2 regions of the Lysinibacillus sp. BS3 genome follow, and region 1 is predicted to be linked to the other one. Evidence: riboswitches for the same ligand, from Rfam matches in the RefSeq annotation. Region 1 holds a riboswitch; the other holds the start of a gene.

What was found. Region 1 has a riboswitch for cobalamin ahead of AAJG31_RS15485 (hypothetical protein). Riboswitches for the same ligand answer to the same signal wherever they lie in the genome.
Region 2: linked by a shared signal. The riboswitch ahead of AAJG31_RS01825 (glutaredoxin) and the one ahead of AAJG31_RS15485 (hypothetical protein) in region 1 are both predicted to bind cobalamin.

The regions. Positions count from the first base shown of each region.
Region 1 covers NZ_CP154860.1:3,132,331-3,137,779, forward strand. The annotation lists gene AAJG31_RS15465 (C40 family peptidase) at 106-1,260, shown strand; gene ytvI (sporulation integral membrane protein YtvI) at 1,422-2,480, opposite strand; gene AAJG31_RS15475 (hypothetical protein) at 2,571-3,125, shown strand; gene AAJG31_RS15480 (glutathione peroxidase) at 3,206-3,751, shown strand; cobalamin riboswitch at 3,876-4,074, shown strand; gene AAJG31_RS15485 (hypothetical protein) at 4,232-4,789, shown strand; gene AAJG31_RS15490 (cobalamin-binding protein) at 4,773-5,449, shown strand, end outside.
Region 2 covers NZ_CP154860.1:344,919-350,367, reverse strand. The annotation lists gene AAJG31_RS01850 (ABC transporter ATP-binding protein) at 1-241, shown strand, start outside; gene AAJG31_RS01845 (ATP-binding cassette domain-containing protein) at 251-1,057, shown strand; gene AAJG31_RS01840 (DUF2089 domain-containing protein) at 1,248-1,613, shown strand; gene AAJG31_RS01835 (hypothetical protein) at 1,626-2,012, shown strand; gene AAJG31_RS01830 (hypothetical protein) at 2,022-2,303, shown strand; cobalamin riboswitch at 2,674-2,852, shown strand; gene AAJG31_RS01825 (glutaredoxin) at 2,969-3,193, shown strand; gene nrdI (class Ib ribonucleoside-diphosphate reductase assembly flavoprotein NrdI) at 3,190-3,549, shown strand; gene nrdE (class 1b ribonucleoside-diphosphate reductase subunit alpha) at 3,546-5,449, shown strand, end outside.

The sequences.
Region 1 (5,449 bases):
GTAGAAAATGCTAAACTTTAAAAGGCTAAAATAAATATAAGAACATTTAATTAAAATAGAAATCGTTCAAGTGATTACATAGAATATCGAGAGCGAAATTGATAGATGAAGGGAAATGAAGGTAACGTGGCTAAGCGTAACAAATGGCGTAAGTCGATGGTGCTAGCATTAGCACTAGCTGGCGGCTTATTATTTAATACAATTCAACCAACAGAAGTACATGCCGAAGAAACTTCTCAACAAATGATTGAGAAAAAGGCTGAAATAGATGCACAAATTAAAAAATTACAAGAAGAACTAACGAAACTACAACAAGAGATCGACGCAAAAGTAAAGGTATTTAAACAAGTACAAGCAGATATTAAAGAAGTGGATGCTAGTATTGTTGAAACACAAAAACGCATCGAACAACGTTCAAAAATTTTAAGTGAACGTATGGCTGCATACCAAGCGCAAGACAACACGGTAGGTGTTTATTTAAACGTAGTGCTTGAGGCAAAAAGCTTTGCAGATTTAATGGATCGTGTCGTAGCGGTGAAAACATTAATGGATGCTGACCAAGAATTAGTGGATCAACAGGAAGCAGATAAAGCAAGCTTAGAGCAACAAAAAGCTACATTAGATGAAAAACAAAAGGAACTTCAAAAACAATTCCAAGAGCTTCAGCAAAAAGAAAGCGAAATGGAAGTGAAGAAAGCTGAGAACGAAGCAAAATCACTTGCATTAAAAGCTGAAATTGCAACGAAACAAGAAGAAGAACGTTTAGAAGCGGAGCGTAAAGCAGCTGAAGAAGAGGCAGCTCGTTTACGTGCACTTCAAGCTGCTACACCAGTTGTACAAGCAACTCAAAATAATGGTGGAGGCGAACCACAAAAAATTATTGTTGGTTCAGGAGCTGGCACTGTTTCTTCAGGAGATGCCATTTCAACAGCTAAACAATTCCTAGGACGTCCTTATGTTTGGGGTGGTAGCAACCCATCAACAGGTTTTGACTGTTCAGGTCTTGTACAATGGTCATATAAGCAAGCGGGTGTTTCTTTACCTCGTACAGCATCACAACAATATTTAGCAACACAACGCATTTCAGCAGGTGAAGCACGCGTTGGGGACTTAGTGTTCTTCAGCTATGGTTCAGGAGTAGCACACGTAGGTATTTATTTAGGTAATAACACAATGATCGACGCTCAAAACAATGGTGTCGTAATTGAATCACTTGATTGGTGGAATCAATACTTAGTAGGCTTTGGACGTATTCAATAGGCCTCACTAATATATAGACGGTTGAGATAAGAAAAAGGTCATCTTTGTAGAGAAAAATATACAAAGATGACCTTTTTTGTTTTTGGAATGCTATTCTTTCAAAGAAACAAGACGACTACTTCTATTCTTGAAAAGAGACTTTCCTGCATACTAAATTGATATTAAATTTTAAAATTTACTTTGATGACACCTGTCTCTTTCAAGGCAATAAAGAAAATAATAACGAATGGGCCGACAAGTAAACCGATAATACCAAATAACTGTAGACCTATGAACATGGAAATTAATGTTGGTAAAGTGGATAAACCGATATGGTCTCCCATTAATTTAGGCTCGACTACTCGACGAATAATAAGTAAAATAGCAGCTAAGATGAATAATTTTACAGCTATAGAGGTGTTTCCCATCAACAGGTGGTAAAGTCCCCATGGCGCTAGAATAATGATAGAGCCTAGGAATGGTACAATATCTATTAACCAGATAATAATCGTCATTGTTACTGCATATTTCGGTTGGATTAATAGCAGTCCAATGAGTGTGACGCCTCCAATAATAAAGCTTACAAATAAGTGAGCCTTCATATAGCCAAATGTTGCATCTTTTAAGCGATTTAAAATAATTTTTATCTTCTTTGCTGTATTGGGCTTTAAATATTTATAAGTGATTTGCTTTAACTTAGGCAAATCAAGCATAAATAGGAATAGCGCAATCATATAAACGAGAAGACTGATAAATAGGCTGGGTATCTCTGAAAAGAAGGCAGAAACTTTGCTATAATTAAAGAAGCTTAAAAAGGATTCTTCGACTTTCTTTATGAAATCCATAGTGGTTTTTTGAAGCGAAGCACTTACTTCAGGTGGAAAGTCTTCTGTGTATTTAGAAATATTTTCTTGCATATGAAGCCACATATCTGATAGCTTGGAAATATAATAGGGAGCTTGCTTAGATAGTAAAATTATTTGTGTCATTATTTGTGTAATAGAAAGATAACAAATAATAGATATAACAATAACACTCACTATGTAAATAAAAGCAACTGCTATTTTCCGTGACATTTTCCATTTCCGTTTAAAGAACATGACAATTGGTTCTAAGAAAAATGCACTAATCCCAGCAAGTATTAAAGGCATGGACACTGGGATAACAAAATAGGCAGCTAGAAGTAGTGATATTATCACAATCAACCGAAAAATCAATTTCCTAGCATTAAATTTATTCATAAACTCACCTTCTTTGCGAAAAAAATTAAGTTAAGTGTACCATAAATCAAATTTTATTACGTTCTGAAACAATAAAGGTAGGGATGAATTATGGAAAAAGAGATTTTGCAACTTTTTAGTAATCTAACAGAGCATGATCGCGATATTCAATATGAATCTTACGAGGAATTAATAAAAATTATGCAAGAACCCGTAGATTGGACATATGCAGTTTGGGAACAGCTAATAAAAGCTCTTACATACAATAATGGTTATTCTCGTGCACGTGCTGCACAAATTTTATGCGCTTTAGCTGCAAAAAGTGATCCAGAAGAAAGGGTCTTGGAGGATTTTTTAAAGATTTGGGCTGTGACTTACGATGAACAATCTGCTACGGCAAGGCATGCATTACAAGCAATTTGGAAAATTGGACAGGCGGGTCCAGTACAAAGAGATTTGGTTGTATCGTATCTAGCTAAAAGATTTCAAACATGTATAGATGAAAAACAGCCATCTCTTATTCGTCAGGATATTATAATGTCATTTAAAAAGTTATATGATCAAACAAATGACTCGAAATTATTAGATATTGCCCATCGTTTAATTAATGAAGAACAAGATGCTAAATATAAAAAGAAGTATAAGTCAGCCATCCGTTCAAAGTAGCGAGGTGGTGTTTTTTTGTGCAAATTCTTTGATGAACGATAGAATAGTCAACTATAATGAATGAAAAAAGGGGATTATGCATGAGCATTTATAATTATCTAGTTCGGAAGCCTAATGGCGAAATTTTATCGATGGAAACATATCGTGGAAAAACAATGTTAATTGTTAACACGGCAAACCAATGCCGATTTACATATCAATTTGAAGACTTACAGAAAATGTATGATAGATATGGAAAAGAGAATTTTGTAGTTCTTGGATTCCCTTGTGATCAATTTGGCCATCAAAATCCTGAAGATGGGGAGGAAACTAAGCATCTATGCAAGGTAAACTATGGGGTCACATTCCCGATTTTTGAGCTTGTACAGGTAAATGGAGAGGCTACCCATCCACTCTTTAATTATTTAAAGCATGAAGTGGATTACCGAGAGTTTGGGAAGGCAAGTATGCAGGAGAAAATGTTGGCAGAAGCAATTGTTCAACTTGCCCCAAGCTTTTTAGATGGTCGTAATATTCGCTGGAACTTTACAAAATTTCTAGTAGATGCTAATGGTAAGACCGTCGCACGCTTTGAACCAACAGATTCACAGCTCGATATTGAAAAAGCAATTGAAACACTATTATAGTAAATTTCTTAATAATGTAAAAATTTGTTAGGGTTTTCTCTTCAAGTAGAAATAATGCTATATTTTAAAACTGTGTACAGCTATTTTTTCTGAAGCATATATGATAAACTGCTTTACAAATGAAATATTCTTGCAGAATAAAGGTGCTAATTAGCATAATCGGGAATCCGGTGAAAAACCGGAGCTGTTTCCGCAACTGTAAGTGCAGCCATTATAAAGATTTACCACTGTCTCAAAGAAGATGGGAAGGTCCTTTATAACACATTCGTTTCATGTGACGAACTGTACAAGCCAGGAGACCGACCTTTATTTGAACGTATAAAAACTTCTCGGAAGCTAGGAGGATATACGGCAAATACATAGGCTTTGTCCAGTTTGATGGCTCATTATGTTATTTTTGTCGTTCCTTTGCAAAAAGGAGCGACTTTTTTATGCCTTTCAAATAAGAATTTTTCATTATAGAAAATAGGGGGGAAGCAAGTGAAAAAAGATGCCCGTTATTCTTGTTATCCATTTATGCGTGAGAAAGCTTCAACGGTCGATTTTGAAATTCGAACAGATAGTCTGACAACACATCTAGGAGTTGCATTAGCTGCGGTAAAAAAAGAGGATGTTCAAGTTGTTGCTGAGGATTTATTGCTTATGTTACCTATGGCTTATCATGTGAATGGCTCAGTACGTGGGAAATTAGCAGTAACTGAAGAGGATTTATCTTGGTTAAGTGAACGTTATGATTTTTACGTTCGCCATGTGAAGGAAGAGATTCAAAGTTTTGTTTTACCTCAAGGAACAGAGGCTGCTGCAGCCTTACATCTTTGTCGCAGTGAGGCAAAAAAATCATATCGTACTTTACACAAAGTATCAGAAGAACGAGAGGTTCCAGCTATTCTTTTCGATTACCTTGGTTTATTAGCTAATGTATGTTTTGTCATGGCTGTTTTTATGAATCAGCAAGCTGGAATAGCGGAAATACCGTTTATTAGTAAATCCTACCCAATGAAAAAGAAAAAGGAGAATAACAATGAAAAAAGTATTTAATTTCCAATGGCTATCAGTGCTCTTACTTGCACTGGTATTAGCAGGCTGTGGCACTGCTGAAGATACAAAAAATAAAGATGCTTCGCAAGATACACAACAAGCAGAGAAAACAAGCTATAAAGTGACAGATGACCGTGGAGTGGAAATAGAGTTTAAAGAAGTACCAAAAACAGTTGTATCTTTACAACCAAGTAATACTGAAATTTTGTTTGCTTTAGGTGTTGGCGATAAAATTGTAGGAGCAACTGAGTACGATACTTACCCAGAGGAAGCACAAAAAATTGAACGTGTCTCTGATACTATGAACTTTAACAGTGAAAGAATTATAGCGTTAAAGCCAGATGTTGTCATTGCTTATACAATAGGTGATAAGGATGCCCTAAAGCCGCTTGAGGACGCAGGAATTAAAGTGTTTGTTATTCAATCTGCGACTACTTTCGACGATGTTTATGGAGATATCGAACAAATTGCTGCTGTGATGGATGTTCCTGATAAAGGAAATAAATTAAACGAAGAGATTAAAGCGAAAATTGCTGAAGTACAAACGAAGGTGAAGGATGTAAAAACGCCGAAAAATGTTTATTTAGAGGTTAGCCCTAAGCCAGACATATATACAGCAGGCTCTAGCACTTTCCAGCAAGAAATATTAGATGCAGCTAA
Region 2 (5,449 bases), 1.9 Mb from region 1:
TACGACTGCTCTGGATACCATCAATCAGAAACAAGTATTAACACTATTTAATCAAATTCGCTCAGAAACAGATGCTACCATACTCCTTGTCACGCATGATTTAGGTGTCATTGCTGAGCTTGCGGACGATGTGGCTGTGATGTATCAAGGAGAAATCGTTGAGCAAGCAAATGTTTTTGATTTTTTTGATGCGCCTCAGCATCCCTATACCAAGAAACTTTTACAAGCGAGAATGCTATGAGGTGATAAAATGACGCTACTAGAAGTAAAAAATATTGAGAAATACTATGCGCAAAGACCATTTCTATTCAAACGAGGACAGGAAGCCCCTGTATTAGAGAATGTGACATTTTCACTTCAGGAAGGAGAATGTCTTGGCATCGTCGGTCAAAGTGGTTCTGGAAAAAGCACATTAGGGCGCATTATTTTAGGGATTGAACGACCAACAAACGGAGAGCTGATCTTTCAAGGTGTCAATTTATACGAAGCACCCAGCAAAGAGAAAAAAATGATACGAAGAAATTTACAGGCTGTTTTTCAAAATAGTTATCATTCATTTAATCCAAAACAGACGATTTTCGAAATACTCGAAGAACCGTTTTTGAATTTCGAGCATTTTAGCAAAGCAGAGCGACAACAGAAAGTAAGGGAATTACTAGACTGTGTAGAGTTAGAGTGGGCAATGGCTCAAAACTATTCCTCACAGCTAAGTGGGGGACAGCAGCAACGAGTCAACATTGCTAGAGCTCTTGCATTAAAGCCGAAACTGATTGTTTTAGATGAGGCCATTAGTAGTCTTGATATGATTTTGCAAAAGACGATTATAGAGCTACTGCAAAGACTTCAAAAAGAGCTACAGCTTGCTTATCTATTCATTTCACATGATTTACAGGCCACACGTTTTATGTCAGATCGCATCCTTGTGATGCAGCATGGTCAGCTAGTGGAGGAGATAGGCAAGGATGGGACATATCAGCACCCCGCTTCACAAGCGTTATACAATGCAATTTTGCCATCACACCCGCGGGAAAGAAAAAAGAAGGATAGACCCAATTAAACAGAAACGCCATTTTGAGAAATTAAAAATGGCGTTTTCTTAATTTTTAAAGCAATATAGAAACAAAAATAAATAAAATTAATCAAGATATTAATTTTATTTATTTTTTAATTAAAATTATTAATTTTATTATTTACATCTTTAATTTCTTTATTATATAATCAGCTTAACTTAAAGGAAGGAGTTCACTATGGCTTATCAAGTAATCACAAATTGTCCTGTCTGCAGTAAAACATTAAAAATTACGAAGTTACAGTGTTCTCATTGTCACACGACCATTGAAAATGAGTTTGAATTGTCGAAGCTAGCATCCTTATCACAGGATCAGCTTCATTTTGTGGAAGTATTTTTAACCTGCCGAGGAAATATTAAAGAGGTTGAAAAGGAACTGGGGGTTTCGTATCCAACAGTTCGAGGCAAGCTAAATGATATTATTTCATCCCTTGGCTATGCTCAAAAGAAGAAAAATGAAGTAGATGAGAAAAAAATTGTAAGCATGCTTGAAAATGGCGAAATCACAACAGATGAAGCCATAAAGCTCTTAAAAGACGAATAGGGAGGAACGACCATGAAAGAGGAAATTACAAAAGTGTTAACGATGATTCAAGAGGGCAAAATTGATGCGGATAAAGGATCAGAGCTGATTCAAGTGCTACAACAGAAAGAAGAATCAGAGAATAAATTTGTGGAAAAAACAAAGTATTTAGATAAAACGTTAAAGGTCCGTGTTGTATCCACCGAAAATGATAATGTCACGGTAAATTTACCAATTAAACTTGTCAAAGCCGTATTGATGGCAGGACACAGCATCGCTGCAAGTATTCCGCAATCTGAAAAATACGTAAAAGATATCGACATCAATCTTCTTCTTGAAGCAATTGAAAATGAACTAGATGGACAAATTGTAGATATAAAATCAGCAAACGGAGATTCCGTTGCAGTCTTCATTGAGTAGAGGCGACGAATGATGCATGTAAAAGTGAAAGCAAAAGACGTTCGCTTTACCGTCCCTGTTCCCTATACTGTGCTAACCATTGTCCTCTCCATTTTAACTTCTAAATGGATTCAGCAACAAGCCAATAAGTGGACAAAGGCATACTTCGATAAAAAGAAAATAGACTTTACCTTTCCCCTCATCGACAAAGAAATGTTAAAGCCGATTATCAAGGAACTACAAAATTATAAAGGACTTGTGCTAGTCGATGTCAAAGCTCAGGACGGGACTGAGGTTAAGGTTAGACTATAATCCCAATGATAGAATGGTAAGAGCATGTTATGATAAAAGCATGCTCTTTATTAATGTAATGAGCATCATTTGAAATGGGTAAGAGATGATCATTATTTCAGGACTTACGATAGAGACAACTATTTTTCAATGGTACATAAAATAGAAGATTTCTTTAAACTCAAATTAGAATTCTAGATCCATTTTAATAGAAAATCACGTACATCGTTAAAAATAGATTTTTGATTTGGGTATAAGTGATTAGTGGTAATCTATTTGGAACTACATAATTAAAAATACTGAATAATCCAAAAATAAAGAAGTTTAGAATCTAGATTTACTTTTCATTTGAAGGATGGTAAACTTAAAACTATTGAACAACAACAATATATTGTGTTCGTTTTACTAAGGTACTACTATATGTAGTTTAAAAGGGAAGTTCGGTACAATTCCGACGCTGTCCCCGCAACTGTTAAGCTGACGATGATAGCATCCACTGTGCATGCGCATGGGAAGGAAATCAGAGAATGAAGCAAAGCCAGGAGACCTGCCTTTATAAAACAAATTAATCATTTCTTCGGGGATTAAGAGATGGGAACGTCGGTATTTTTAGTATGTTAACGTTTCCATTTTAGCTATCTCTCTTAAAGAGATAGCCTTTTTATTTTATGAAAAGAGGGATTTCTATGAAACTTTATACGAAAACAATTTGTCCAAAATGCCTGTGGGTAAAATCTGAATTACAACGTGCAGGACTTGAAGCAGAAATTGTTAACATTGATCACGATGAACAAGCTAAGCAAACCATTATAGATGCAGGTTTTTTAAGTGTGCCTGTTTTAGAAATGAATGAAACCTTTATAGGAGATGTTCAGGAAATTGTTTCTCAAATTGAGTTGATTACCCTATGATCGTTTATGCAAGTCGTACAGGCAATGTCCGAAATGTTGTATCCAAATTAAAGGCAGAAGCTATCGAGCTCTCTGAAGAATTGCGACTGAATAAGCCGTATCTTTTAATTACCTACACAGATGGTTTAGGTGACATTCCAGCGAAGGTGCAACGCTTTTTAGAAAAAAACAGAGATTTTTGTAAAGGAGTAGTTGCCAGTGGCAATAGTAACTTTGGCCATCATGTATTTGGCGCTGCTGGTGAGAAAATTGCTACTACCTATCATGTACCCTTAGTAAGGAAATTAGATTTACGAGGCAATCAAACAGATTATGAAGCAATACAAACGTTTTATGAAACGAGGGTAATGAGATGAAAACCTATTTAAAGCTTAATAATGACGTACTGAATCGTTATAGTACAACTGGATTACTTGAGTTAGAAAAAGATCGTGAAGCTACGCGCCGCTACTTTTTAGAGTATGTCAACGTACGTTTGCGTTATTTTATAGATATTGAGGAAAAAATCCGCTATTTAGTTGATGAGGGCTACTATGAGAAAGCATTTATCGACATGTACGAAATGGAATTTATTAAGAAGTTGTATAAAAAAGCCTATGATTATAATTTCCGTTTCCCATCCTTTATGAGCGCCAGCAAGTTTTATGATAGCTATGCTATGAAAAGTCGTGACGGCGAAGAGATTTTAGAAAAATATGAGGATCGTATTGTTATTATTGCTTTGTATTTAGCTCAAGGCAACACAGCTTTAGCAGAACGTTCTGTCGAAGCGATGATGGAAGCCTATCAACCTGCCACACCAACTGCATTGAATAGTGGCAAGAAAGCACGTGGTGAATTAGTAAGCTGCTTTAAATTATCAATGGATGACTCCATGAATAGTATTGCTGAAAATATTGGCTATTGTTTAGAGCTATCACGCCTTGGTGGTGGAGTTGGGGTCAACTTAACAGATTTACGTCCATTAGGTGATCCAATTAAAGAGATATTAAATCGTGCAAGTGGTGTCATCCCAGTAGCGAAACTGTTAGAAAATTCTTTCAGTTATTCTAATCAGTTAGGGCAACGAAATGGCTCAGGTGTTGTCTATCTAAATATTTTCCATGCAGACATAGAAAATTTCATTTCATCAAAAAAACCAAATGCTGATGATAAAATTCGCCTCGCTACCCTTTCAACAGGGATTATTATACCTAGTATTTTCTTCGAACTGATGAAACGTGATAAGGATATCGTTTTGTTTAGCCCATATGATATTTTTAAAGAATATGGCAAACGTATGTCTGAAATTTCCATTTCAGACATGTACTACGAGCTACTTGATAACCCTAAAATTCGTAAAATTAAACGTTTAAATGCACGTAAGCTTTACACAGAGGTGAAAAAAGCACAATTTGAATCAGGCTATCCGTTTGAAATCTTTGATGATAATGTCAATAAGGTACATCCTTTAAAAAATATTGGACGTGTCAAAATGTCCAATTTATGTACAGAAATCTTACAAGTACAAGAGACAAGTATCATTACGGACCAGGATCAACCAAATGACTATGGATTAGATGTATCGTGTAACTTAGGTTCCATCGATATCCATGCAGCAAGTAAAGTCAATGATTTCGGCGCATTAGTCGATACAGCCATGCACCTATTAACGAATGTATCGCAAATGACGCACATTAAGAATGTACCGTCTGTTGCAAAAGCCAATCAATTAATGCATTCAGTAGGGCTTGGCTGTATGAACCTCCATGGGCATCTCGTGACAGAAGGCATCCTGTACGGCTCAAAAGATTCCATTGATTTCATGGATCACTTTATGGAAGCGATGAACTATTATTCTCTGAAATCTTCGATGGAAATGGCGAAAGAAAAAGCTGCAACCTTCTACCGATTTGAGGACAGTGATTATGCATCAGGTAGCTATTTTGACCAATATATCAATAAAACTGAAGAAGAACTATCGCCTGCTGTGTTGAAGGCGCTTGGCAATATTCCAATCATCACAAACAAGATGTGGGAAACGTTAAAGCAGGATGTAATGCAGTACGGTCTATTCCATTCCTATCGTTTGGCTATTGCCCCAACTGGTAGTATTTCATATATTCGTAGCTGTACGGCTTCAATCGCACCATGTACAGAGCGCGTAGAGGTTCGTGATTACGCCGATAGTAGAACCATTTATCCAATGCCTCATTTAACAAATGACAATAGTCATTTATATGTGGAGGCGTATGATGTGAATCCTTATGATTTAAT